4 regions of the Shewanella pealeana ATCC 700345 genome follow, and region 1 is predicted to be linked to each of the others. Evidence: predicted binding sites of a transcription regulator. Region 1 holds the regulator's gene; each other region holds the start of a gene.

Region 1 (7,491 bases):
ATGCCCGGCGCGCGCATATTAACTATGGTGACAACCACGTTAATCGCACCCATGATTGAGCTAATTCCCATTATGTGAACGGCAAACACAAATAATGCGGTGCTGTCAGGGCTATAGGTTGTCGATAACGGCGCGTAGAAGGTCCAACCAAAGTTAGGCCCGCCTCCTTCCATAAATAGCGAGCTTAGCAAGATCGAAAATGCAAAAGGTAGGATCCAAAAACTCCAGTTATTCATTCGCGGAAGCGCCATATCTGGCGCACCAATCATCATCGGAATTAACCAGTTAGCCAAGCCGGTAAAGGCCGGCATTACCGCACCGAATACCATGATTAAGCCATGGACTGTGGTCATCTGGTTAAAAAAGTTGGGCTCGACTAACTGTAGGCCCGGTTGAAACAGTTCTGCACGGATCACCATTGCCATGGCGCCACCGGTCAGGAACATGATGAAGCTAAACCATAAATAAAGCGTACCAATATCTTTGTGATTGGTGGTTAAAATCCAGCGCATGATGCCTTTCGGCGCCCCATGATGATGGTCATCATGGTGATCGTCGTGAGCGGCTGGTGAATCTTGTGTAATCGTGCTCATGTTAATCCCCTACTTTCCGTGACCATCAACATCAGAAGCTTGCACAGCATCTCCTGAGTCATTACCCCATGCGTTGCGTTCAAAAGTAATGACCGCGGCAATTTCTTGAGGAGTGAGCTGTTGACCAAACGCTTGCATCGCCGTGCCAGGCTTACCATTAATGACCATCTCAAGGTGGTCTGAAACAGGTCCTTTGATAATCGGGCTCGCAACCAATGACGGGAAAGCTGGTGGTAAGCCAGCGCCAGTGGCTTGGTGACAAGCAATACAGCTAGTCATATAGACCTTCTCACCCATGGTCATCAATTCATCCATAGTTAAGTCATCTAAAACAACGGCTTTAACATCTTCAGTCACTTCTACGACAGTCTCGGTTGCCGGTATGTCTGCTTGCTGGGTTTCAGGTAACGTTGCCGGTAATGTGGTGGCAATTGCTGTGTCTGAGTCATCAGATGCCGCAGGCGTTGAACTCCCCGAGTCGATATCCGAAGCTTGGATCATATCGCCAGAATCATTACCCCAAGCATTCCGCTCGAAGGTCACCACGGCAGCGATTTCTGTGGCCGTTAGCTGTTTTGCAAACGCTTGCATTGCGGTGCCGGGTTTACCGTTTACAACAATATCTACATGGCTGGCTACCGCTCCTTTAATTATCGGGCTGCCAATAAGGGATGGGAATACACCTGGAAGGCCTGCCCCGTTAGGTTGGTGACAAGCTGCACACCTTGCTAGGTAGACTTGCTCACCTTGAGCCATTAACTCTTCCATGGTCAAGGTTTGCGATAAAGCAGTCTTAGCTGCCGCTTCAGCATTTTGCGCGTGTTGTTGCTGAGTGATTAGCCAGGCATCGAAATCCTCTTCCGATAGTGCTTCCACTACAATCGGCATAAAGCCGTGGTCTTTACCGCAGAGCTCTGCGCATTGACCTCGGTATGTGCCGGGCTTGTCGATGCGGGTCCACGCCTCATTAATAAATCCCGGATTGGCATCTTTTTTCACAGCAAAAGCGGGCACCCACCAGGAGTGGATAACATCTTCTGAGGTCATTAAGAAACGTACCTTGCGATTGATAGGTAAAACCAAGGGCTTATCTACCTCTAACAGGTAGTTTTCGCCTTTGGTTGCATCGCCATCTATCTGTTCACGCGGTGTCGATAATAGGCTGAAGAACTCAATGTCTTGATCGAAATAACTGTAATGCCATTTCCACTGTGAGCCAGTGATCTTGACCGTTAGGTCGGCATTACTGGGGTCTTCCATGGCAATCAATGTTTTGGTTGCGGGAATGGCCATAAGTATCAAGATGATAAAAGGTACAATAGTCCACAGGATCTCGACTTTAGTACTTTCATGAAAGTTGGCGGCAACTGCGCCTTTTGATTTGCGGTGGTTGATCATGGCATAAATCATTACGCCAAATACTAAGATGCCAATAGCGCAGCAGATGTAGAGAATAATCATGTGCAGGTTATAAACCCTGTTACTGATATCCGTCACACCCTCTGTCATATTGAGTGGCATTTCTGATGCAACAAGCACGGGCGTAAATAGCAACGCCAGTACACTATACAACAATTGCTTCACTAGACTTCTCCTCTGTCAGCAAGACAAAGAAGAGTCACACAGTAAGTCTCTGCTCTATGTAAACTCTTCAGTTCCCAAAAAAGCAACGATGACTTCAAAGTGCGCGAGTGGTTTTGTCAAACTTGTCGTTATTACGACAGCGACTATTGTATTCCAGTATTCAATACTGGTTTGTGTAACCACGTAGGCACTTACGGCTGAAATATATCAGGCCGATTTCAGCCTTTGTTTCTTGATCAGGATCTAAAGTTCAGAAACAAAGACCGACGACTAAATCGTTCGGATATAACAAAATATCGTTGTTATCACTTCCTACACTACTTGGTGTTTAAATATTGATCAAGATCACTTTTTGATTCATTTGCTTATTATGAAAATAAATTTTTGGCAATAAAAAAGCTCTCGATTGAGAGCTTTAGCAAAACCAAGAGTCTTTAGCTGAAACTTGGTCGTTAGAAAGAGGGTTAACTGAGTGTATTAATGAATGGCGCCAAATAATGACGCTTGTACAAAACTACAATCCTGAGCGCTTACTGAACTATCGAGTAAATGGCTATTGTTAACTTCAGTAGAGTTTGCATCGGCGCTTTCAATGGCATTTTCGATAATCATGCCTACAGCGCGTGCGCTTTTAGCAACAATCTGTAAGCGTCGGCTATCGCGAGCATCTAACGAATTAGTCCAGGTGATTACTGCGCTTGAGGTGCCACTGGTCAATGCTTTTTCCATTGCCCAAAGTGTTTCAACCTCGTCTTTAGCGTGGACCAGTAAAATCCGGTCCATTCTAACGCCTGCCGCCGCTAACATCTGTTTATAACCAATATTAGGAGGGCTTATCAGTACAATCCAGCGGCCTTGTTGGCTTAGCTGTGAAAGTTGAGCACTAATCTGAGTGAGCTCATCGCGGCCTTGAGTCTTCGTCACCATGCTAGTGATCTCATTGCCCGAGTTTGCACTCATGCTCGTAGACGGTCTGTCTTGCCAAAGCCCCGGGTGACGTGGGCTAACTCCTAATAGTTTGTTCATTGCCAGTCTCCATTGCGGATCACACCAACGGCTAAACCTTCAATACTTAAGCTTTGGTTTGCTAGATCCACCTCAATTGGTGAGTAGTCTTCGTTTTCTGCATGTAAGAAAACTTTGTTGCCTTTCTTCTCGAAACGCTTAACGGTGACATCGTCTTCGACGCGAGCGACAACGATTTGACCATTACGAGCCTGTTCTATTTTATGTACTGCTAACAGATCACCTTCGAGAATACCGATATTCTTCATACTGTCACCACGGACTCTCAGTAGAAAATCAGCCGATGGGCGGAACATAGCTGGGTCGACTTTATAATGCTGCTCAACATGCTCTTGGGCTAAGATTGGTTCACCTGCGGCAACTTGGCCGATGAGTGGTAAGCCTAAATCTGGCTCTTCAGTACTTTCTTGGGTTAACTTAATGCCACGAGACGTGCCCGGCATAATTTCGATACAGCCTTTCTTGGCTAATGCTTTTAGATGCTCTTCGGCAGCATTGGCAGACTTAAACCCTAAACGCCTTGCGATCTCGGCGCGGGTTGGTGGCATACCAGTATCTGCAATATTGCGTTTAATTAGCTCTAAAATTTCTGCTTGGCGTGGTGTAAGTGGTCTCATTATTAACCCTGTCTTTCTATACAGTACCTGTTAGTATATACAGTAATTTAGTGAGTGCAAGTAATAACCAGTTATAACTTTTTTTCGCTGTGTGGGATCCGGTTTCAAATGAAATAAATCCAGCGAGATGAAACTCGTTGCAAAGGGTTTAAATCTGCGATTCATCGGTAATCTTGTCTTATCTAATACCAACGGCTTATTAAGGTGGGTGACTGAAAGTGATAATGAATTTGAAATGAACACGATTTAATCATTGTGTATTGGCTTAAGTTATTAAATTTTAAGCTAAGTCATTGTTCTATAAATGTACAAACCGGATTCGGTACGGTAAGAAGAGAATTGCGCAAACTATTTCAATATCTGCTATTCTAGCGCCTTATTAGAAGCGACTAACATTGCAAATAAATCATGTCCAAACAAGACTCTCTTTGGTTCAAATCTTTACGCTGGTTACAGCGTCAATTAGTTCACACTGTCGTTGTGCCTCACGACCCATTCGACGATCTCAACTTAGATCCGAGTAAACCACTCGCTTATGTCATGAAGACTGAATCTGTCAGTGACATCGCTGCGCTTAGCGAAATGACGGCGAAACTTGGTTTACCAAGCCCTTACGAGGAGCTGGAGGTCAATGGGGTTAAGGCACCACGAGTGGTCTGCCTAGAAGGGAGTAAGCCTCTCTTCGGCCAGCGAGAAGGTGGTGAGCAGTACATAGATTGCTTCAAGAGACTCCTTAGCGTACATAAACAAAATCGCGAATTAGACATTCAATTGGTGCCGGTGAGCCTTTATTGGGGTCGTACCCCTGGTAAAGAAGACGACACTATGCGCGCAGCGGTACTCGAGCGCCAAAACCCAACTTGGTTACGCAAGTGCCTCATGATCTTGTTCTTGGGTCGACATAATTTCGTGCAGTTTTCTAATGCCGTTTCACTGCGTTATATGGCTGATGAGCACGGCACTGATAAGCGTATTGCACAGAAGCTTGCTCGTGTCGCAAGAGTGCACTTTCAGCGCCAACGTAAAGTGATGACTGGGCCTCAGCTGCCTAAGCGTCAGGCACTGTTCCACGCTTTACTTAAATCAGATTCGATTACCAAGGCGATTAAAGAGGAAGCGGCAAGCAAGAAGATCACCGAGGCCGAAGCTCGCGCTAAAGCGATGGAGTACCTTGATGAAGTGGCTGCAGATTACTCCGATAGCCTAGTGCGTATCGCAGAGCGTTTTCTAACGTGGTTGTGGAACAAGCTTTATAAAGGCATCAACATTAAAGGTGCCGAGCAGGTAAGACAGCTGCACCACGACGGACATGAGATTGTCTATGTGCCGTGTCATCGTAGTCATATGGACTACCTGCTACTGTCTTATATTCTTTATTATCAAGGTATGGTACCGCCGCATATCGCAGCGGGTATTAACCTTAATTTCTGGCCTGCGGGTCCTGCGTTCCGCCGTGGTGGTGCTTTCTTTATTCGTCGTAGTTTTGGTGGCAACAAGCTTTACACTGCCGTGTTCCGTGAATATTTAGATCAGCTATTTACCAAAGGCTATTCTGTAGAGTACTTCACAGAAGGTGGCCGTTCGCGTACAGGTCGTCTGCTGGCGCCGAAAACGGGAATGCTCGCTATGACCCTAAACAGTGTGCTGCGTGGTGTTGAACGCCCAGTGACGCTAGTGCCAGTGTATTTAGGCTATGACCATGTAATGGAAGTGGCGACTTACCATAAAGAGTTGAGCGGAAAGAAGAAAAAGAAAGAGTCAGTTTGGCAGGTATTTGGCGCCATTCGTAAGCTAGGCAACTTTGGCCAAGGTTACGTTAACTTCGGTGAGCCGATCACCTTGCATAACTTCTTGAACGAGCAGGCTCCTAGCTGGCGTGAAGATATAGCTAAAGACCCAGACCAAAAGCCTAGCTGGTTAACGCCTGTGGTGAACACATTGGCTAATCGTGTGATGACTAACATCAACGATGCGGCGGCGGTGAGCTCTGTGACCTTAACTAGTATGGTGTTACTCGCTTCTGAGCAAAATGCGCTTGAGCGTTCTCAACTAGAGAAGCAGTTAGACTTGTATCTAACCATATTAAAAGAGCAGCCATATACCGAGTATACGTCTGTGCCAGAAGGTACGGGGCATGACTTGGTTTCTCAAGGTTTAGAGCTTAAAAAGTTGCAGATTGAAAGCGATCCCCTAGGCGATATCATTTCGATTGATCAAAGCATCGCGATCACCATGACTTACTATCGTAATAACATCATCCACCTTATGGTGTTGCCATCTTTGATTGCGGCATGTTTGCTGCGTAAAGAAAATTGCAGCCGTGAAGATGTTATCTGTGTTGTGAATGACTTCTATCCATTGCTTGAAGCCGAATTGTTTATGGGTATTGATGACCCTGCTCAATACGCAAGCCAGATCCTCGACATCTTTGTTGCTCAAGGTCTTGTGGTTGAAGCAGAGCACTTCGAAGTTGTGGAGAGCAAGATTAATCAATTGCTACTGCTTTCTGGCACTATCAGTGAAACCATGCAGCGTTACGCTATCTTGTTTAACTTGCTTGAAGTTAAGCCAAATATGGAGCGTTCAGAGCTTGAAAAAGACAGTCATCGCTTGGCACAAAGATTAGGCGCACTTCACGGTATTACTGCACCAGAGTTTTATGACAAGAAGCTATACGCTACGCTGAGTGTCAAATTAAAAGAGCTAGGTTACCTAGCTGATAATCAAGGGTGCAGCGATATCAAACGTATTAAAGAGAGAGCGAATCTACTGTTACGCTCGTCCGTAAGGCAAACGATTGTAGATAGTGTGCATGCGGAGCAGAATACTTAATGGCAAATCATATGAATGCAGCCAAGAACAAGGTTGCAGGTAAGTCGCTGTTAGGTGGGGCCATGATTATTGCGGGCACAGCTGTCGGCGCAGGCATGTTTTCTCTGCCTGTTGTAGGCGCTGGAATGTGGTTCGGTTACTCGCTATTGATGATGGCTGTTGTGTGGCTTTGTATGTTGGTGTCGGGCCTAATGCTGCTTGAAACTAACCTGCACTTCGAGCCTGGAGCGAGCTTCGACACCTTAACCAAAGCCACTCTAGGCCAGTTCTGGCGTATCGTAAATGGCCTATCGATTGCGTTTGTTCTGTATATTTTGACCTATGCCTATATCAGTGGTGGTGGTTCAATCGTAAATCATAGCCTTGAAGGCTTCGGGATTAACCTGCCTCAAAGCGTTGCCGGATTGGTATTCGCTGGTGTGCTAGCAACTATCGTCATAATCAGTACTAAGGCGGTCGATAGAATTACCACTGTGATGCTGGGTGGTATGATTATTACCTTCTTCCTCGCTGTGGGTAATCTGTTACTCGACGTCGAGTCGGTGAAGCTGTTGAGCCCTGATGGTGAAAACAAGTATCTGCCTTATATGCTAGCGGCGCTGCCTTTTGGTCTAGTGAGCTTTGGCTATCATGGCAATGTGCCCAGCCTAGTTAAATATTACGGTAAAGATCACCGCACCATTATCAAGGCGATAGTGATTGGTACTGGTATCGCATTGGTTATCTATGTCTGCTGGCTTGTTGCAACCATGGGTAATATCTCTAGAACTGGTTTTATTGGTATCATAGAGCAGGGCGGCAATATGGGCGTGCTAGTGAACGCTCTGTCAGGCGTGATA
Region 2 (7,491 bases), 1.6 Mb from region 1:
CTTCAACCAGAGCGATAATATGTTTAGCCAGCTCATCGGTATATTTATCATCCGTTGGCTCACTGTCCATCTTTGGTAAGAATAGTGTCGCATTCTGCTCAAAATCGAACGGCGAGTCTAACGCTAAGTAACGACTACCGTCATTGATCGATAAGCCGACTTGATGAGTGAAGTGGTTAAAATTATTTAGCGCTCTTAAGGTCGCACTACATAGCACCACGCCAGCGGCTTTGTCCCATAACAGGTTTTCCAGCATAAAGCCGACCTCGATGGGGGATGCGTTAAAGAGATAGTCGGCCTGTTTACCGGTAAGCTGTTCAATCCAGCGGGCCATAGGTGCACCCTTGGGGCTATCCTCTTTGGCCATCATCTTCCAAAGTTTCTGAAGATTTTCTAACCGTTGCAGCATAAAACCTGTTTCAGATAGCAAGGCTTCCGATTGGTGCTTTGGAATGTCACCATCTTTTATCGCTTCGTTGAGCAACGTTAGCATCTTATTAAACTGCTTTAGCGCCACATTGGAGGCGGTAGCAAGGTTTTCGGCTTGTACTAATAATGCCGACGGTAACTTGCCATGCTCGAATCTAAAGCGGTTTTCTGGATTATCAAATTTGGCTGATTGGGAGTCACAAAACTGAGCCACTTGGTTTAAAAGGCCTGTGATATCGCCAATATGATCCAGCATGGCTTGCGCCGGGGCGATAATGTAGTTGCTCTTGATTTGGTTTTGTAACTTGCTGGTGGTCTTGCTGAGCTTTTCAAGCCAATCGTTTGCACCACGCACGGTAGATTGAGCGCTACTAAAATCTCTTGCTACTATTGGTAAGTGGTGTGCTTCATCAATGACGTAATATAGGTCTTCGGGATCGGGTAAAATAACCCCGCCGCCCAGCTCTAGGTCGGCAAAAAGCAAACTATGGTTGGCAATCAGTACATCCCAAGTGTCGAGATCTTCTCGTGCCTTGTGAAAAGGGCAGTTACGATGGCTGGCAAGTTGGCGATGGCAACTGTGCTTATCGCAGGCGATCTGTTGCCACAGATGATCGGGGATCGGCTTGGTTAGCGTATCTCGCTCGCCATTCCATACACCTGAGTGATAATCCTTAAGCAGAGCTTCGAGCATATCCACTTGGCTTTGATCGGGTTTGCTCTGCCACATCGCCATTTGGGTGCTGTTATCTGGGCCAACGAGCATCTCGAGTTTAGATAAGCAGACATAACGTTGGCGGCCTTTAACTAAACCAAAGCTAAAGTCGAGTCCAGATTGCTGTAGGAAAAATGGCAGGTCTTTATGCAACAGCTGCTCTTGTAGCGCGACTGTGGCCGTGGCAATACAGACTTTTTTCTTATTCGCGAGTGCTAGTGGAATGGTTCCGAGGATATAAGCCAGCGACTTACCGATACCCGTGCCCGCTTCAACCACAATAATTCGGCGATTCTTGTCGTACTCACCCGCAAGCGTTTTTGATATTTCCGCAACAATATAGTTCTGCTCTCGACGAGGGCGAAAGTTAGGCAAAGATGTAGAAATGCCTTTATATATAGTACGAATTTGAGTTTTAACGTCTGCGGATAACATGAATGCACTAAGCTAATAAATAGTGCTGTACATAATAACAGTGATTACTTAGCCTAAGAAGCGTTTAGTGATTATTAGTGTATTTAATTGAGTATAAAGTATGAATTCTAGGTTGAACGAGCAGCAAGTGATTAAAGGTCGAGTCCTGACTCGCCATGCGGTCAACCGACAGGGGGGCCTGCACCTGCAGTATTTTGTTCAGACCGAGAATGGGCCAGTCACTGTTGAAATTCCTAACCAAGAACATGTGTGCTTTGTTCAGGCGACAGATGCGACTGCATTACTGGCGAGCTCAGAACTGAGAGGCGTCCGTCGAAGCCCTGTAGCTCTTAGCTGTTTTGCTAACACGCCGGTCGAGGCGCTATATTGTGTCGATGGCCGCCAGCAGCGAAATTTAAACAGGGCTGCTAAAGATCTTGATATCGAACTGTTCGAGTCAGATATTAAAGTAGAACATCGTTTTCTCGTCGAACGTTTTATCGCATTAGATGCAGAGTTTTACGGCCATTTTGTTGCAAGAACTGGCACGAATGCAGTATCTCAACAGCAACCACTGTTTATCGCAAGTCGAGCTCGTCAGGCTGTGTCGACGATAGCGCTTAATGCAATCTCTTTAGATTTTGAGTGTAGCTTCGCTGGGGAGCTGTATTCTGTGGGGCTGTATGGCCAAACGACTGAAGGTTGCGTGTATCAAAAGGTTATTATGGTTGGTGAGGCCGAAGAGACTGATGCTAACTACATTGAATGGGTGGAGAACGAAGCGCAATTAATCAATCAGTTGATTAGTTGGTTTGCTGAGTATGATCCCGACATTATTATAGGTTGGTCAGTAGTCACATTCGATCTCGCACTGCTTTATCGCCGCGCAAAACATCATGGTATTGCATTAACGATAGGGCGTGATAATCACCCGCTAGGTTGGAAGGTTGAAGATAAGTATCGCCCTGAAACACTATCGTTGCCTGGGCGTGTGGTACTAGACGGTATTGATTGGTTGAAGGCGGCTTTTTATCAATTCGACCGCTATTCATTAGAGTTTGTCTCGCAAGCACTGCTAGATGAAGGAAAGGCTATCCACAATGTTGATAACCGTATGGATGAAATCAACGATCTCTTTTTAAACAATAAGCCTGCACTGGCGCACTATAACCTTACTGATTGCCGACTGGTGTGGGATATTTTCGAAAAAACACACCTCTTTGATTTTGCGATTGAACGAGCCAAGTTGACTGGCCTTGAGTTGGGGAGGGTAGGGGCCTCGGTGGCTGCTTTTAACAACTTGTATCTGCCTCACTTGCACCGTGCGGGTTATGTTGCTCCGAGTAAACCCGCCAGCGATGGCATCGAAAGCCCAGGCGGCTATGTGATGGACTCGGTTCCGGGCTTATATCAGCATATTTTAGTGTTAGACTTTAAGAGTTTGTATCCTTCAATTATACGCACTTTCTTGATCGACCCTAAAGGCTTGGTAGAGGGGCTCACTCAAGTTGAAGAGCAAACCGTTAGCGGTTTTCTTGGCGCTCAGTTTAGTCGTGAAAAGCCGATTCTCCCCATGCTGATCAAAAACTTGTCTGAACAGAGAGAACTAGCCAAGGCACATCATGATGCGCCCTTATCTCAAGCGATAAAAATTATCATGAACTCCCTATATGGTGTGCTAGGTTCCCGCGGCTGTGTGTTTCATGATGCAAGGCTTGCCAGTTCGATTACCATGCGTGGTCACGAAATCATGAAGCAAACACGGCTTTGGATCGAGGCTGAAGGCTATAAGGTTATCTATGGTGATACTGACTCCACCTTCGTCTGGCTTGGCAATGACTTCGAGCAAGAGCAGGTTGCACAGACCGGCAAATCATTAGCTGAGAAAGTAAACCAGTTATGGCGCGATAAGCTGACCCAAGAGTTTAAGTTAGAGAGCTTTTTAGAATTAGAGTTTGAAACCCACTTTGAACAGTTCTTTATGCCAACATTGAGAGGTTCTGTAGAGGGGTCTAAGAAACGTTATGTTGGGACAAAGCGTCAAACTTCGGGGGAGTTAGGGTTAGTGTTTAAGGGGATGGAGCAAGTACGTAGTGACTGGTCGCCATTGGCACGGCGAGTTCAATATGAACTTTACGAGCGCTTATTCCAGCATTTGGATGTAACAACATACCTTAGAGAAATTATCGATAGCCTACATAGTGGTGAGCTTGATGATGAGCTTATTTTTACTAAGCACTTGAGACGTAATCTAGAGGACTATACGGCTAAATCTGCACCTCATTTAAAAGTTGCCCGCGCTTTATGTGACATCAACCAAGATCAACGCTTTGCCAAGCGTGGGGCACGAATCGAATATGTCATGACGTTAAATGGCGCAGAGCCTGCCGAGCAAACGTCGAATTTAATTGACTACGATTATTACCTTTCTCGCCAGTTAGAGCCTATTGCCGAGCCTATTCTTTCAATTCTGAAAACCAGTTTCAGTGAGGTTGCAACAAACCAGATGTCGTTAATTTAAGGTGAGGGTCATTAATTTACTGCTAATTAAATGTTAAGGAATGGTTCAATCCTTTGTCTGTTCTGTGTTTGCTAGTTAATTAGGTGCAAAATCTAGCAAATAGTGTGATGTTCGTCTTTGAGTGATTACTAATCTTTTGTTAATCTCAAATTCTATCAGGAAAGAAAGAAAACAACGGAATGGAAGACAAATAGAATGAAGCAGACTGAACAACATTAAGGTTAGGCAAATAAATGAAAAAGACTCTAGTAGCATCGGCTTTAGCCGCAGTGATATTTGTACCAACAGCATCAGCAATTGAAATTTATAAAGATGATAAAAATGCAGTAGAAATTGGTGGTTATGTTGATGCTCGCATCATCAATACTCAAGGTGCTACAGAAGTGGTTAACGGCGCTTCACGTATTAATTTCGGTTTTACTCGCCAGATGAGCGACGGCTGGAAAGCTTATACTAAGCTAGAGTGGGGCGTAAACCCATTCGGTAATACCGACATCGTTTACAACAGCGACAGTACATTAGAATCTCAAAGCGGTGACTTCTTAAATAACCGTTTAGGCTATGTAGGTCTTGCACACGACACATATGGTTCAATCACTATTGGTAAGCAATGGGGCGCATGGTATGACGTAGTTTATAACACTAACTATGGCTTCGTATGGGATGGTAACGCATCAGGTACTTACACTTACAATAAGGCTGATGGTGCTGTAAACGGTACTGGCCGTGGTGACAAAACGGTTCAATACCGTAATGTATTCGGTGATTTCAGCTTCGCAGTTCAGGCTCAGCTTAAGCAAGATAGTTTTGATATAAACGAAACTGCCACGGGTGCAAGCACTTTGTTCCCATCAACAGCTAAAGTTGCTGGTGTTAATAATTCAAATGCAGTAACAACAGTTGAATATAACAACACTTATGGCGGTTCTGCTACGTACAACGTAACTGAAAACTTAGTGGTAACTGCAGGTTTTAACTTTGGCGAGTTCGAAGCCACTACTTCTGCTGGTAAGCGTCTAACTGAAACTGACTCTATCTACGGTCTAGGTGCTAGCTGGGGTAACTGGGGCGGTGAAGGTGTTTACGCTGCATTCAACGTTAACAAGCAAGAGTTCCACGATACTGATAACCTAAACCGTATGATCCAAGATGCATGGGGTCTAGAATCAATTGCTTCTTACAAGTTCGATAACGGTATCCGTACTTTCGTTTCTTATAACATCCTAGAAGCAGGCGACGAATACGAAGCAGCTTACAATGGTGATGTATTCAAGCGTCAGTTTGCAGTTGCTGGTGTTCACTATGTTTGGGACTCAAACACTGTTCTTTATCTAGAAGGTCGTAAAGATTTTAGTGATTTCACTAGCGCAGATAAAGTACAGCAAGCTGCGATGGAAGTTTCTGAAGATGACGGTATCGCAATTGGTATCCGTTACACACTTTAATTTGTCTAATTTAAAGTGATTAAAGCGCCTATTAAGGCGCTTTTTTTTGGCTTTAACTCTCACGGCTTCTTTCATCTGGTGATAACTGATTGGGAGAATGTATTTATCACGTGTAAATCTAGAAGATGTATAGGCTAAGTTTTTCTAACTTTGAGCGCCTAAATTGTAACTTGTGCATGCATGGATATATATTTTGATTGAAAATTGTGCATTCAGTCAGTTTTTTTATTTTTTTTTACTCTCCTCTCGATTCTGAATGGTTAATCTTTGAATAGTTCTTTCGAATCAGTCTGTTGCGGGATTGTTTTTGTGTTTTCAAACAGGGGTTTTATGGACTGAATCATTTACAGCTGATTTTTAATGCATATTAATTAAAGTGATAATTGATACAAATTAGCCGAAAATTCTTTCGTAGTTCACTCGCCATTCGGTGTAAGTCTTTAGTGTTATTTATGGTGGTTAGGGTTAGCACTCTTCACGTTCTAGAGCTTTAACTTTAAAAATGTTGAATATCTTATTGTTTAAAATTATATGCTTTTTCAGGATCTTATGTTGCTCCTCCCCAAGTGGAGCCCATCGTCGAATTTAATTTTCACTTTTAAAATATTTGTTATACGTCTCTAAAGAAAATCAATCAACTTCGTTAAAGGCTAATTTAGCTACTCGATAAGCAGCGTTTGTTTGTGTCTATATGTATCAATAAAGCCCCTAGGTGTTTCAAATGTTGTAAATATGTTTCTGGTGTGTTTTTATTTGTGTGCAAATTCACGCTCACGTAACTTTCTGTTAATGAGTGTGTTGCTAAAAAAATAAAAAAGAGTCCAGGGAGATTTACAATGTATAAGAATAACTTTCTAACAAATTCAGTGCGTCTAGCGCTTGTTAGTGGTGCTATGACTGCTGCTTTTACCGCACCAGCAGTTTATGCAGCCGATGAAGAAGTAGAACGTATCGAAGTTACAGGTTCTCGCATTAAGCGAACAGATATGGAGACCTCTTCTCCAATTCATGTAATGGATGCTGAGCAGATAAAAATGAGTGGTTTTACCAATGTCGAAGACATTCTAAACCAACTTCCACAACTAGAAACTGCAAGTAACGCTTTCCAAGCTAACGGCGCATCAGGTACCGCTTCACTAGATTTACGTGGTCTAGGTAGTAACCGTACACTAGTACTTATCAATGGTCGCAGAATGCAAGCGGGTAGTATTACCTCACAAAGTGCCGATATTAACCAAATTCCAGCTTCGCTAATTAAGCGTGTCGAAGTGATGACAGGTGGTGCTGCAGCCGTATACGGTGCTGACGCAGTAGCGGGTGTTGTGAACTTCATCATGGATAGCGATTTCGATGGCATCTCAATCAATGTTGGAGCCTCTGGTTACCAGCATGATAACGATAATGGCTACATTCAAGGCCTTATGGATGAGAAAGGCTTCGAATACCCTTCAGGCAATACAGATATCGATGGTAAGACTTATAATATCGATTTAGCAATTGGTAGTGATTTTGCCGACGGTAAGGGTCACGCTGTAGCATATGCTGTTTGGCGTCGTAACGATGAGCTACTTCAAGGTGAGCGAGATTATTCTTCTTGTGCACTAAATGGTTCACAGTCTGCTTGTGGTGGTTCTGCTAACACGCCGCTAGCTCACTTCGATATCTACCCAGTAGTTGATGGTGAAGTTGATTACAAACAAAACTTTTGGGGTTACACCGATCCAAATGGTAACGGTTTTAAGCCAGATGATGGCTACCGTTATAACTATGCACCAGTAAACCACTTTATGCGTCCAAATGAGCGTATTTCTCTAGGTTCATTTATGAACTACGAAATTAACGATCATGCGCGTCCATATGTAGAGCTGTCTTTCATGCAGAACCGCACTGCTGGTCAGATTGCTGAATCAGGTACTTTCTTCAACGAAGAGTATTTGATGGATTATAACAACCCATTGCTAACTGAG
Region 3 (7,491 bases), 130 kb from region 1:
CGCTAAAGCGCCACAAGCAATTGGCACTTACTCTCAAGCGGTTAAAGTGGGTAGCACAGTTTATTTATCAGGCCAAATCCCACTTGTTCCAGAGACCATGGAAATGGTTAGCGATGAGTTTGAAGCTCAGGTTGTGCAAGTCTTTGACAACCTAACTGCCGTTTGTGAAGCCGCTGGCGGCTCATTAAGCGATATCGTAAAGCTAAATATCTTTATGACTGACTTGAGCAACTTCGCTACCGTAAATGAAATTATGGGTCGCTACTTTGAGCAACCTTACCCAGCTCGTGCTGCTATTGGTGTTAAACAACTGCCAAAAGACTCACTGGTTGAGATGGATGGAGTGATGGAGATTTAATCCTCATCAGCCAACCATATGGGCGCTACGGCGCCCATTTTTTATTTAACGTTAGCTATTTAACGTTTGCCACGTTAAACCTTGTTTATCGCTCCAACAGCAACGAATAACTTAACCCAAAGTACAAAATAGAAGCCAATCATGAGTCCTGAACGTTTCGCCCGCATCAACCAAATGCTTGATAACCGCCAACCCGATCTCACCGTATGCCTAGATACCGTGCACAAGGGTAATAACATTGCCGCCGTGCTACGTACCGCTGATGCGGCGGGCATACATGAAGTCCATGCGGTTTGGTCCGAACTAGAAATGCGCGTATCGGGCAACACGGCGTCAGGCAGCCAACAATGGGTTAAGACTCGCGTACACCAGAGTATGGCGCAAGCTGTAGAAGCGTTTCGCGATCAAGACATGCAGATTCTAGCAACGACCTTTTCAGATACCGCTGTCGATTTCAGAGCGATTGATTACACCAAACCTACAGTGGTTATTATGGGTAACGAGCGTGATGGCGTCAGCCCTGAAGGCATAGCTGCTGCGGATCAACACATCATCATTCCAATGATAGGCATGGTTCAATCACTGAACGTATCCGTTGCTGCCGCACTGATTATGTATGAAGCTCAACGTCAACGCACTGAGGCAGGCATGTATGGCACGCGAAAATTGGATGACGCCTATTGCCAGATTAAGCTATTTGAGGAAGGGCACCCTATTTATGCTAAGGCTTGTCGCCGCAAGAAGCTGCCTTATCCAGCCATAGATGCAGAAGGCCAAATTGTAGCGGATGAAGACTGGTGGCAAAAAATGCGGGCTCCTTCTGAATAACTCCTTAGAACTATTACTAAGAGCCATTGCAAAGACTAGGTTCTAAGAGCCAGCTTTTGGAATAAATGCAAAACCTATAATCAATACCAGCTTGCCGCTGGTATTTTTATATCCCCTCCTGCTCGTTATAGTAATTTTAAGTATTCTCCTGAAAATCAATTCAACAAAATTGTAACACCCGTTTGAAAAAGTTTGTCTTAGATCACATTTTTCGCCATAATCAAGATTGCAACAGCTTGTTAAACGAACGATTAAAACAAAAGTACAGGTATAAGCTGAATTAGAACCGACAACAATCAATATGGAAATGCGATGGAATCTTCTATGAAAACCCCAATTGAAATGCTCGAACATTGGGTTGAAAAACAAGGTGATCAAGTTTACCTAAAGCAACCTATTGACGGCCAATATAAGACTTTTACTTGGCGTGATGTACAAACCAAGATGCAGCAGATTGCAGGCGCATTGAGACACCTTGGCCTCAATCCTGGTGACAAAGTTGCCGTGCTTTCTAAAAACTGTGCCGAATGGTTTATTACTGATTTAGCCCTGATGCACGGCGGCTATATTAGTGTCCCCATCTACCCTACCGCTAACGCAGACACTATTCGCTACACCCTAGAGCACAGTGAAGCTAAGGCAATTTTTATCGGTAAGCTCGATTATTGGGCCGATCAAGAAGCGGGTGTTGGCGGCGATATTCTGCGTATTGCTATGCCGTACGACACCATGCCATCTCAGTATCATTGGGATAAGATGCTCAATATGGGCCAGCCTTTAATTGATGCGCCGCTGCCAACACCTGAGCAAGTGATGACCATCATCTATACATCAGGCTCGACTGGTAAGCCTAAAGGTGCGATTCAAAATTTTGCCAGCTATGCCTGGACTTGCACAGCGGTAGTACGCGACCTTAAAACAGACGTCGAAGACAGATTACTGTCTTACTTGCCACTGGCACATATTACCGAGCGTGTCGCGATTCAAGGTTCTTCTTTCTACTCAGGTAGTAGTGTTGCCTTCGTCGAGAGCCTAGATAGCTTCGTTGCCGACGTGCAGCGTGCAAGACCCACAGTATTCTTCTCAGTGCCACGCCTGTGGAGCCTATTCCAGAAAAATATTATCGATAAGATTGGCTATAGCAAGCTTAACTTTTTGCTTAAAGTGCCGATCATTAGCAGCATAGTAAAACGTAAAATTCATCAAGGTTTAGGTCTAGAGCACTGCCACCTGCTCGGCTCAGGTTCTGCGCCGATCCCGCCATCACTGGTTGAGTGGTATCACAAGATTGGTCTCGATATCAGTGAGGCTTGGGGCATGACCGAAAACTGCGCCTACTCAATTATTAACTACCCATTTGATGCCCGTAAAATTGGCTCCGTTGGCCGTGCGGTCGAAGGCTGTGAAGCCAAGTGTTCGGATGTTGGTGAGCTGCTAGTTAAGAGCCCAGGCCTAATGCAAGGTTATTACAAGCAAGAGGAAGAGACAGCTAAGAGCTTCGATGACGATGGCTTCTTCCACACTGGTGATCTCTGCTCTATCGATGATGAGGGCAACGTCAGCATTACTGGCCGTGTTAAGGATAACTTCAAGACTTCGAAAGGTAAGTATGTTGCTCCAGTACCGATTGAGCGCAAATTGGCACAAGATCCTCACATAGAGATGATCTGTGTTATCGGCTCAGGCCTGCCACACCCAATTGCCTTAGTGCAATTGTCTGAAGGCGCTACACTGCAACCTAGGGAAGAAGTAAGGCTATCGCTGAAAAACACCATAGATGCGGTAAACCCACACCTAGAGTCACATGAAACAGTCGATGCTATCGTTATTGTGAATGAAGCTTGGGATGTTGAAAATGACGTACTCACTCCAACCCTTAAGATTAAACGCCATGTGCTTGAGAAGAAGTTTAGTGAGAAGGTCGACGGCATTCGTGGCGGAAAAGTTTGCTGGGAAGATGAAATCTAAGCTAGAGTTATTTTAATCGCCATGCATACGGCACTCTTCAGGGGTGCCGTTTTTATTTGCTGGATAAAAAACCATCAATTAACTAAATTTAATGACTAAGAAGCAGTTTTCTATTGCGCAATTTTTGAAAGAAACTATTCTTGCCATCCTTTCAGAAACATCCAATTTATAGAGTTAATCATGTTTATTTTATTGTCGATACTCGGCGGCTTTTTAATTCTGACCATAGGCGCAGAAGCCTTAGTTAGAGGTGCAAGCCAAATCGCACTTAGATTGGGGCTTACGCCTCTTATCATCGGCCTAACAATCGTTGCCTTTGGTACCAGTGCTCCTGAACTTGCGGTTAGCGTAAAATCAGCAATTGCAGGCAATAGCGGCATCGCCTTAGGTAACGTGATTGGCTCAAACATCGCCAACATCGGCCTGATTTTAGGTATCACAGCGCTTATTCGCCCGATTAAGATCGAGTCACAAATGGTACGCCGTGATATTCCAATCATGATTGGTGCATCGCTACTGTTCTGGAGCCTGCTACTTGATGGCGGCTTAAGCTTCTGGGATGGCGCAATTCTATTTGCACTACTTGTGGCTTACTTAACCTTTAGCTATTTCACTGCCGAAAAGCAGACTGACGATGATGTAGAAGATACCAAGCAAAACCCTATGCTATCTGTGCTATTTATCGTTATCGGTATCAGCATGCTAGTGGGCGGCGGGATCTTATTCGTTGATGGCGCAGTGGCTATGGCGAAATCATTCGGCATTAGCGAAGTGATTATCGGCCTAACTATCGTGGCTATCGGTACCAGCATGCCAGAACTTGTTACCTCGGTTGTGGCAGCGCTTAAAGGTCAGAGCGATATCGCGATTGGTAACGTGGTTGGCTCAAACCTGTTCAATATTCTAGGTATTTTGGGCGTTACCGCACTTATCCACCCGATTGTTGGCAGCGAAATTAGTACGCTAGACTGGATTTCAATGATTGCCTTTGCAATGATCTTACTGCCGTTTGCCTACACGGGTTTACGCATCGGTCGCCGTGAAGCAGCTCTGTTAGTACTAGGTTACCTAGTGTACATTGGCTACCTGGTTGCTCAAGTTTAATCCTGAAGTAACTCGATAGAAAAGGCCTAAATTGCAGTCGCAGTTTAGGCCTTTTTTGTGGCAGTCTATCCCGAGTCTGCTGACATGCTTCACGACTGTCGCCACCCAGCCCACATTAATTAGCTGCTTGACTCCCAAACCAATAAACGCCAAATTTGCGTAAACCGATAACTCTGATAATATATGTATAAATTTACAGTGTTTGAGTGCTAACAGTTTGCAAAGACTCGATCTTGTTCCTATCACAGATCTCAAAGGCGTCGCGAAGAAGATGGCCGAGAGACTAGCTAAGTTGAGCATAACAACAGTGCAAGATCTGTTGTTTCATCTGCCGCTGCGCTACGAGGATCGCACTCAAGTCTATCCTATTGCCTCGCTTTATCCCGGCAGTTACGGCACCATCGAAGCCATTATTCAGTCGAGCCAAATTATTCAAGGCCGCAAGCGCATGCTCACCTGCACCGTGCGCGATGATACTGGCAGCTTAACCCTAAGGTTTTTTAACTTCTCTGTTGCCCAGCGTAACGGCTTAGAGATAGGCATGACTATTAGAGCCTACGGTGAAATACGCCGCAGTAATCACGGCGTTGAAATTATTCATCCAGAATACAAGCTCATCTCACCGGGTGAAGACCTACAGCTAAGCGATACGCTGACCCCTGTCTACCCAACCACCGAGGGCTTAAAGCAAGCCAGTTGGATTAAGCTCACCGAGCAAGCACTCGCTATGCTAGACAATGGTGGCTTACAGGAACTGCTGCCCACTAACCTGCAGCCAAATAATTTAGATTTAAAACAAGCGCTACAGATCTTACATAGGCCCAATAATCAGGTTTCACTTTTCGAGCTGGAGCAAGGTACGCATCCGGCGCAGCAACGTCTTATCCAAGAAGAGTTACTGGCTCACAATCTGAGCATGTTACGACTGCGCCAGCGCAGCAACCGTGATAGCGCGGTCAGTATGAATGCCACGGGTCAGCTACTGAATCCATTTTTAGCCTCTTTGCCCTTTAAGCCTACGGGCGCACAGCAGCGAGTTGTCGCCGACATCACCCAAGACTTGGCCAAGCACGAGCCAATGATGCGATTGGTACAAGGCGATGTGGGCTCAGGTAAAACCTTGGTCGCCGCCTTAGCTGCACTGCAGGCAATAGAGAGCGGCTATCAAGTAGCAATGATGGCACCAACAGAATTACTAGCCGAGCAACACGCAATCAATTTCAAGAGCTGGTTTGAGCCTTTAGGGCTAAAAGTCGGCTGGCTTGCAGGAAAACTCAAAGGCAAGGCCAGAGCCCAGTCATTAGCCGATATAGAATCTGGCGATGCCCATATTGTGATTGGCACCCATGCTATTTTCCAAGAGCAGGTACAGTTTAATAAATTAGCGCTGATTATCATCGATGAGCAACATAGATTTGGCGTACACCAACGCTTAGGTCTGCGTGAAAAAGGCATTAGTCAGGGCTTTCATCCACACCAGTTGATTATGACGGCAACCCCGATCCCGCGTACTTTGGCGATGACCGCCTATGCCGATCTCGACACCTCTATTATCGATGAGTTGCCGCCAGGAAGAACCCCGGTAACCACAGTGGCTATTTCCGAACAACGCCGCGAAGAGGTCCTCGAGCGTGTCCGTCAGGCAGCAATTAACGACAAACGCCAAGCCTATTGGGTTTGCACCTTAATTGAAGAGTCTGAAGCCCTCGAATGTCAGGCTGCTGAAGATACGGCAGAAGAACTTAAACGTGCTCTGCCCGAGTTAAAAGTTGGCCTAGTGCATGGCCGTATGAAGCCCGCTGAGAAGCAGCAGATCATGGCAGATTTCAAAGCCGGAGAACTCAACCTGCTGGTTGCTACGACCGTGATTGAGGTTGGAGTCGATGTGCCCAATGCCAGCTTGATGATCATTGAAAACCCTGAACGTTTGGGCCTAGCCCAGCTGCACCAACTTAGAGGTCGTGTGGGTCGTGGCGCGGTAGCCAGTCACTGCGTGCTGTTATACAAGGCACCATTATCGGCAACGGCAACCAAGCGGATTGGGGTACTGAGACAAAGTAATGATGGCTTTGTTATTGCCCAGCAAGATCTGGAGATCCGTGGCCCTGGCGAAGTACTAGGCACCAAGCAAACCGGTATTGCCGACATGAAAATTGCCGACTTGATGCGCGATCAGGCGCTCATTCCCCATATACAGAAACTGGCAGCTCACGTTATGCAGCAAGCACCAAATAGTGTCGATGCCATTATTGAGCGCTGGTTAGGCGATAGAGAGCAGTTTGTACAAGCGTAAAGTGCTAATTTGAGCCGTTTTCCAAATTAAATATCCTTCATAGAGGCTTAGCCTATAGACAATCCGTTGGAATATTGCAAAATGGATTAAAGCTATACTTTATTATTCGTTGTATCACTACGCTGTCGCAGAGGAGTTAAAATGCAACTCAGTCAAGAAGATAGAATTTCCCCACAGGAAAAAAGTTCTGGCACCAACGGTCTGGCAATTCTGGCTATAGTTGCCGTTGTAGCGCTATCTGCTGGCGGCTACTACTACCTCAGTGGTAACGAAAAAATCGAAGAGCCACAAATCATTGCACCAGTGGTGATCCCCGATCCAGTTCCGGAACAGCCACTTGAAACTGAAGCCGTGCCAGAGCCCGAAATCGTCGAAGCCGTGCCTGTTCAGCTACCTGAAGTGGAGCCAGTCCCCGAAGTTGAGCCACTACCCGCGCTAGCCGATAGCGACACCTATGTGCAGCAAAAAGTGATCGAAGTTGCCGATGGTATGGCGATTGAACCTCTGTTGATTGAAGATAATGTAGTACGTCAATTTGTGGTGTTCGTTGATAACTTAGCGCAAGGTGAGTTGGCGCGCAAAACGGCTCCTTTAAAGGCGCCTAGCAATAGCTTCACCGTATCGGAAATTGCCAATAAGACCTATATCAACCCAGACAGTTACCACAGATATGACCTGTACGCCGACTTCCTAGCAAGCTTAAATGACCAAGAGCTCGCTAAGACCTACAAAGAGATGACGCCGCTACTCGGTGAAGCCTTTGCAGAGCTAGGCTACAGCGATATTTCGTTTGATGATCGCATGCAGCAAGCCATCGAAGTCATGTTAGATGCGCCGATTATCGAGCAGCCAATTGAGCTAGACGGTGTCAGCGTTAACTATCAGTTTGTCGACCCTAAACTAGAAGCACTGCCTAATGCGCAGAAGCTGATGATCCGCA
Region 4 (7,491 bases), 2.3 Mb from region 1:
TATTTTGCTCGTCCTGACTCAACCATTGATAACATTTCTGTTTATAGCAGCCGTGTTAATATGGGCACCATGTTGGGCGAAAAAATTAAGAGAGAGTGGGAAGATCATGATATCGATGTAGTTATCCCGATCCCTGAAACCTCTTGCGATATCGCACTCGAAATTGCACGTCATATGGATCTGCCATACCGTCAGGGCTTCGTTAAAAATCGCTATATCGGCCGTACTTTTATCATGCCAGGTCAGCAAGAGCGTAAGAAGTCTGTACGCCGTAAGCTCAACGCGATTGGTGCAGAGTTTAAAGGCAAGAACGTATTACTTGTTGATGACTCTATTGTGCGTGGTACCACGTCTGAGCAGATCATCGAGATGGCACGTGATGCTGGCGCTAATAAAGTGTATTTCGCGTCAGCAGCACCAGAAATTCGTTTCCCGAATGTGTACGGTATCGATATGCCAACCACAAATGAACTCATTGCCCATGGACGCGATGTTGAAGAGATCAATAACTTAATCGGCGCCGACGGCATGATTTTCCAATCGCTACCGGATTTAATTGAAGCGGTACGTAAAGAAAATCCAAGTATTAAGCGTTTTGAAACCTCTGTATTTGACGGTAAGTACGTCACCAATGACGTAAATCAAGAGTACTTAGATTACATTACACAATTGCGTAACGATGATGCTAAGGCAAATCGTAGCAAAGATATTGGCACTAACTTAGAGATGCATAACGTCTGTCATCCTTAAGCAAGTGTCTAGTCCTAAAATAGGTTGACGGTTTTTATTAAGCCAGTTGGAACTCCCGACTGGCTTTTTTATGTACTTCATTAGGGGTTTTCATCCCTAAACTAAGATGCGGCCTTAAATGGTTATAAGTCTCTATCGACTCTTTGATTAACATATCGAGCTCCTTCATCGTACGGCAGCGATAAAGCAAAAACTCGTGCTTCAAAATCCCATTAACCCGCTCTGCAAGTGCATTTTGGTAGCAGTCATATCCATCTGTCATGGACGGAGTAATACCATTTGCCGCTAACGTCTCCTGGTACTCAGCTGAGCAGTACTGCATCCCTCTATCTGAGTGGTGAATGGCATCGCCTGTTGTCTGACGATTCTTTATCGTCATATTCAATGCTTTGACCACGTCACAAGCTTTCATTTCATGGCTTAACTCATATCCCATTATCTTTCTTGAGTACGCATCTGTTACCAGAGACAAATAGTGCGTCCCCTCATCTGATTTCACGTAGGTGATATCGCTAACGAGCACCTCTTCAACACGCTTGACCGCTCTGTCTTTTAGTAAGTTGGGATACTTTCTTAGCCAGTGATGGCTATTGGTCGTTTTAGTGTAATTTTTTCTGGGTTTTACCAGCATATTTTGTTGCTTCAAATACTGAAATAACCCATCTCTACCGAGCTTTATCCCTTGTTCTATCAGTTGTGGCTTGATGAGCTGGTAGAGCTTGCGCGTCCCCACTCTAGGCATAAACTGGCGCCAATACATGACCATCTTCATCACAGGTTTAAGCGTTTCAGCTTTTGCCGTTCTGCGTTGTTTCCATTGATAAATTGCTTGTCTAGATAAGTTGAACTGCCGACTCGCTGTGGCTAACTTTATGGTGCCTTTTACTTTGGCGAACCAGAGCGTTCGGCTAAGTACTTTTTTTCTAAATCGATGCCGTATTCGTTTTTAAGCAACTCGACCATATCGCCATAAATCATGTTTTTCATTTCTAGATTAGAGACTTGCTTCTCCAATCGCTTAATTTTCTGGGCTGGCGTTTCTTTAGATTTAGACATAGGAGAGTGCTCAATAGGCTGGGACCAGTCTAATCTACCATGCTTTCGTAACCATGTAAGGACGGTACTTCTTCCTTGGATACCATAGTGGTCTTGAGCTTGCTTATAGGTCAGCTCGCCTTTTTCTACTTGGCTGACGACGGCTAATTTAAAGCCTAATGTGTAATCACGCTGAGTACGTTTATTGCTGATAGAACCTGAAGGTTTCATAGATAAGTCTCCAATGTGTCAACTTATCTCAGGACGGGACAAAGTTGTTATGTTTAAAAGCCGAGCATCTGCTCGGCTTTTTTGTTTTCAGTCTAAAACACCGGCTTCATATCGATCAACTTCTTATACTGATTGGTATTATTACCTAACGCTTAAATCAGCTGGGTTAACCAGACTAGCATCCAGCTAGCAAATAAAAAACTATACGACTTCTTGTTAAAGCCGTGACCTAATTTTAGACCGAATAAGATACTGATACAGGTTAGAGGGACTAATGCGCTGCTGAGTAACACTGGAACCTGGTTAACTGTTGAGTGAAAAAATGGAGCGATAATTAACAGCCATGATGTGACAAGTAGTAAGTGGAAAAGCATAAGTTTATCGAGTCTAATTCCTCGGTGACTTAAGGTTGCTAGCATCATTATTTCTCCATAGTTAAGATGAGAGAATTAAAACACTTAATGAGAACTGTTCTCAACAAGATTTACATTGGCTGAGCAAAACTTACTCATGCAGCGAATAATGCCTTTTGAGGGACGGCTTTCATTTGCACCATTTAGCGCTTCGATGTACAGTTACTGTTAATTTATACAGTAATCCTAATTTTTCTAAATGATCTTATATATTGCTGAAAAACCCAGCCTTGGTAGAGCTATTGCCGATGTGTTGCCTAAACCCTTAAAGAAAGGTGATGGCTTTATTCGCGCCGCAAATGGCGATTGTGTCTCTTGGTGTGTCGGTCATTTACTCGAACAGGCTGAACCAGATGCATACTCACCAGAGTACAAGTCATGGAAGTTCGAGCATCTGCCAATCGTGCCAGAGACCTGGAAGATGAAGCCTAAATATAAGATGCGCGGCCAGATAGCGGTGCTGCGAGGCTTAGTCAAAGAGGCGAGCCAGCTCGTAAATGCCGGCGACCCGGATAGAGAAGGGCAGCTATTGGTCGATGAGATCATTGCCCACTTAGGCGTAAAAGGCCCAAAATTGCAAAACGCGCAGCGTCTACTCATCAGTGACTTGAATCCACAAGCGGTGAAAAGGGCATTAGGGCAGTTACGCTCTAACCGCGAGTTTATTCCTCTGTCGACCTCAGCCTTAGCGCGCTCTCGCGCCGATTGGCTCTATGGCATGAATATGACCCGGGCTTACACCATTCAAGGGCGCAAAGTCGGCTATCAAGGCGTGCTGTCTGTTGGGCGGGTGCAAACTCCTGTGCTGGGCTTAGTGGTTCGCCGCGACGCCGAAATTGCCGAGTTTATCTCTAAACCTTTCTATGAGGTGTTGGCGCATTTAGCGACCGATAATCAGCAGCGATTTAGTGCAAAATGGCAACCAAGTGAGGCCTGCCAGCCTTATATGGATGAAGAGGGGCGAGTACTCTCAAAAGGGTTAGCGCAAAACGTAGTCGGGCGTATAAATGGCCAAAACGGCACCGTAGAAAAGGTAACAGCACAAGATAAGAAACAAAATGCACCTTTGCCTTATAGCTTATCGGCACTGCAGATTGATGCGGCTAAACGCTTCGGTATGAGTGCAAAGTCAGTACTCGATACCTGCCAGTCTTTATATGAAAAACATAAGCTTATCACCTATCCCCGTTCAGATAGCCGTTATCTACCTGCTGAACAACATGCTTTGGCTCCGAGCGTCATAGGTGCCGTACTGAATGGTGCCAGTGAGTTAGTGTCAGGCATAGAGCAACCTAATAGCAAGCTTAAATCTAAGGCGTGGAATGATAAAAAGGTTGAGGCTCACCACGCGATAGTGCCGACCGAGAAGACCGCTAATTTACAAAACTTAAATCAGGCTGAGAAGCAGTTGTATCTACAGGTTGCTCGTCAGTATTTGATGCAATTTTATCCTGCGTATCTTTATAAAGAGACTCAAGTTGAGATAATCATTGCAGGTGGCTTATTTAAAACCAAGGCCAAACAAGAGGTGGCATTGGGTTGGAAGCAACTGCTTAAGCAAAATAAAGAGAAGAGCCAAAGCGAAAAGCAACAAACTGATGATGACGAGTATCTAGCCAACATTCCCGCCCTAAAAAAGGGCCAAATTCTGTTATGTGAGCGCGGTGAGTTACTGGAGAAACAGACTCAGCCACCAAAGCACTTTAGCGATGCCACTTTACTGGGCGCGATGACAGGGATCAGCCGTTATGTGACCGACAGTGAGATCCGCAAAATATTAAAGGAGACTGATGGGCTCGGTACCGAGGCGACTCGCGCTGGGATCATCGAGTTGTTGTTTAAGCGAAACTACCTAACGCGTCAAGGTAAGTCTATTTTAGCGACAGAGGTAGGCAAGGGTTTGATAAACAGCTTACCCCTGAGTGCGACCACACCGGACATGACGGCACTTTGGGAAAATAATCTCGATGCTATTAGTCGTAAAGAGGCTAAATATCAAAGCTTTATGGCGCCTTTATTAATATCACTGCAGCAGCTTATCGAGCAGGCTGGGGCGCAGTTACCCACCTCGTTGCAGGGCGTTAAATCTCCTGATAGCGGCTTTAAAAAGCGTCGTTACTCGGGCAATAAGAGTGCGGCTACGACAAAATCGGCTACAGCTAAGAAAGCGTCAGCTAAAAGAGTGAGTACGACTAAGGCTAAGAGAGCGACCTCCTAAATCATCAGCTTGAGTTCTTGTTTAGTAACTTTCAATTGTTTAACAAAGGCCTATGGGGTAGCTTGGTATCTAAAGCAACTATGGAGTGAGACAGATGTTTGAATGGGTTGAGAAGATCTCCTTTAACGAAGCCAGTCCATTAGCAGTGCAAGCTCAAGATACTCAATTTGGCTTACATCGTAAAAAACCCGCTGTAATGCCCCATAGTCATTGGCATGGCCATATAGAGATCAATTACCTGTTTGATTGCTCAGCCGATTATCTGATTAATGGCCAAGAGATCACTGTGCCTGAGGGGCGGATGATCATCTTTTGGGCCTCTTTCCCCCATCAAATGGTCGCTTCTCGTGGCGACGGCGAGCTAGTCAATATCTATATCCCGTTGCAATCCTTTTTGACATGGATGCTGCCAAGTAGCTTTGTGAGTCAGTTGCTGCACGGCGAGGTTATCGTGTCTGACAGCTTATATGCTTGCGATAAAGAGCTGACGCAGATCTGGGAAACCGATATTAAACGAAATGCCCCTTTACTAACCAGCCAGGTGATTAACGAGATCCGCGGCCGAATTCGACGCATGTCGATAGAGGACTACAGCACCTTCGAGCTAGCGAATCGAGTGGCGAAACAGGAAGATAAACCCGTGTTTGGTGGCTTAAACCATATCCAAACCATGTTGCGTTATATTGCCGACAATTACGATCAAAAAATTACAATTGAAAATGTTTCAACCTCTACTGGCTTACATAAAAACTATGCCATGAAGTTGTTTAATCGGGTGATGAAAGTGTCGATTAAGCAATACATTAACCAGCTTAGGCTACAGCATGCCCAGGCGCTCCTTATCGATACCCAAAGTCCTGTGCTCAATATTGCACTGGAAGCGGGCTTTGGCTCAGTTAGTCGCTTCTATGATATTTTTCAGCGAGAATTTGGCATGTCGCCACTTGAATTCAGACGAAAAGTAAATTGCTGAAGTGATTTTCTAGGAAGGCTTTAGGGCTTTCTAGTAAGAGCACTCGTGACGGTTCGTGCTTCAATCAGTTTCAATAAATATATTAGTTTTAATAACCTGTACCGCCCCGTCAGGATTATTGGCTAAGAAGCTGACTCGAATCACGTCAAAAATAACGAGAGATCTATGAGAAATCTATTTATCACCTCTGCTTGTGCCATCGCCATATTATCTGCCTGCTCCAATGACTCCCAATCAGTTGCTCAAGCCGAGCAAGAGCAACTCATAGCTGAACAGCTCAAGGCAGAGCAAGCTAAGGTGTATCTAAATGGCTTAGCCGATACCTTGACCGACCGCTGGCAGCAAACTGATGATGGTCTAGTGTGGAATGTGAAAGATAGCCATGAAGATCATATTGAAATGAGTGGCGAACAAACCTCTGCCATTATCTATTATGGCAGTGATGCCGATGGTGCTCTGACCCTGAGTCGTAAGCTCGTGTGGCCTATGCTACGCACCATCCCAAATGATACCCACGCTAGCCTTATTCATGATTTCCCACTCTCCGTTTCTCCTAGTATTGCCGTTAATGGTCTGGCGGTCGTTCAAGAGTTGTTAACCCAGGCAAGAATCGATGGCCGACTCTCACTTACCAGTCAAATTGCTGAAGGGGTTGAACTGATGCGCCTGTTATCGCCAAGCACCACGCAACCAGTGATGATTGAAGCATTAAGCTTTAAAAATAGCGGTGTCGATGATGTTGAGTTGGCGCTAGGGGAGTTAGATTATCAAATCGACACCCCTAAAGAGCAGGGGGTATACGGTAGCTATAAAATCCAGGCCACAAGCGACAGAGCTGGGATATTTAAATTAGCTCCGAATGAGGCCGTTACGGTTTATCTCGAGTTTAAAGCCACCAAAGCGGGACAAACTACCGAGTTTGATGCGGTCAAAGAGCTTGAGCTACGTAAAGACTATGTGGCGAGCCTGAATAATAATCTGCAGTTGGTCACACCCGATGAGAACATCAACAAGATGTTTGAATTTGCAAAAATTCGTAGTGCGGAATCGATCTTTAGAACTAAGGGCGGCTTGATGCATGCACCTGGTGGCGGACGCTATTACGCCGCTATTTGGGCTAACGATCAGGCTGAATATATCAATCCCTTCTTTCCATTTTTAGGCAATGATGTGGGTAATGAGTCGGCAATCAACAGCTTTGAGCATTTTGCCCGCTTCATGAATGATGAAGGCAAAGCCATTCCGTCTTCAATTATCGCCGAAGGGGATGATATTTGGAACGGCGCGGGCGATAGAGGCGACTGCGCCATGATAGCCTACGGCGCCAGCCGTTTCGCATTGGCTTACGGTGATGAGGAGCAGGCGAAAGCCTTGCTGCCTTTAATCGATTGGTGTATCGATTATAGTTACGCTAAGCAAACAGCAGACGGCGTGATTGCATCCGACAGTGATGAACTCGAAGGGCGATTCCCCGCAGGTGACGTTAACTTAAGCACCAATATGTTGACCTACGGCGCTTTGGTGTCATCGAGTCATTTGAATAATGAGCTAGGGCGAACTGCACTTGCGGCAGATTATCAACAGCGTGCGGTTAAGCTTGCAACAGATATCGAGGGTTACTTTGGAGCCAATGTTCAAGGCTTCGATACTTACCAATACTATCAAGGCAATGACAAGCTAAGAGCCTGGATTGCGCTGCCATTCTCTTTCGGTGTTTTTGACCGCAAAGATCAGACCCTTGCAGCAGTTTTGTCTGAGCATTTATGGAGTGCCGATGGGATCTACAGTGAAGCGGGCAACAAAACCTTTTGGGACAGAGCGACACTCTATGCGTTTAGAGGCATTTTTGCGGCTCAAGAGACGGATACCGC

The links. The regulator LexA, encoded in region 1, represses DNA repair genes until DNA is damaged. The targets are predictions, from matches to a motif close to TACTGTATNNNNATACAGTA.
Region 2: the regulator LexA is predicted to act here: its motif matches at 1,603-1,622, upstream of dinG (ATP-dependent DNA helicase DinG).
Region 3: the regulator LexA is predicted to act here: its motif matches at 4,440-4,459, upstream of recG (ATP-dependent DNA helicase RecG).
Region 4: the regulator LexA is predicted to act here: its motif matches at 2,593-2,612, upstream of SPEA_RS08550 (DNA topoisomerase III).

The regions. Positions count from the first base shown of each region.
Region 1 is NC_009901.1:4,853,797-4,861,287, reverse strand. It holds gene ctaD (cytochrome c oxidase subunit I) at 1-593, opposite strand, end outside; gene coxB (cytochrome c oxidase subunit II) at 603-2,177, opposite strand; gene SPEA_RS20985 (cell division inhibitor SulA) at 2,655-3,203, opposite strand; gene lexA (transcriptional repressor LexA) at 3,200-3,820, opposite strand; gene plsB (glycerol-3-phosphate 1-O-acyltransferase PlsB) at 4,229-6,652, shown strand; gene mtr (tryptophan permease) at 6,652-7,491, shown strand, end outside.
Region 2 is NC_009901.1:3,231,434-3,238,924, reverse strand. It holds gene dinG (ATP-dependent DNA helicase DinG) at 1-1,579, opposite strand, end outside; gene SPEA_RS14060 (DNA polymerase II) at 1,680-4,079, shown strand; gene SPEA_RS14055 (porin) at 4,313-5,524, shown strand; gene SPEA_RS14050 (TonB-dependent receptor domain-containing protein) at 6,361-7,491, shown strand, end outside.
Region 3 is NC_009901.1:4,726,302-4,733,792, forward strand. It holds gene ridA (deaminase RidA) at 1-358, shown strand, start outside; gene trmH (tRNA (guanosine(18)-2'-O)-methyltransferase TrmH) at 500-1,186, shown strand; gene SPEA_RS20395 (AMP-binding protein) at 1,499-3,154, shown strand; gene SPEA_RS20400 (calcium/sodium antiporter) at 3,335-4,258, shown strand; gene recG (ATP-dependent DNA helicase RecG) at 4,476-6,551, shown strand; gene SPEA_RS20410 (DUF3014 domain-containing protein) at 6,693-7,491, shown strand, end outside.
Region 4 is NC_009901.1:1,962,840-1,970,330, forward strand. It holds gene purF (amidophosphoribosyltransferase) at 1-750, shown strand, start outside; one part of gene SPEA_RS08535 (IS3-like element ISSpe3 family transposase) at 788-1,665, opposite strand; one part of gene SPEA_RS08535 (IS3-like element ISSpe3 family transposase) at 1,665-2,016, opposite strand; gene SPEA_RS08545 (hypothetical protein) at 2,169-2,438, opposite strand; gene SPEA_RS08550 (DNA topoisomerase III) at 2,629-4,647, shown strand; gene SPEA_RS08555 (helix-turn-helix domain-containing protein) at 4,742-5,620, shown strand; gene SPEA_RS08560 (hypothetical protein) at 5,786-7,491, shown strand, end outside.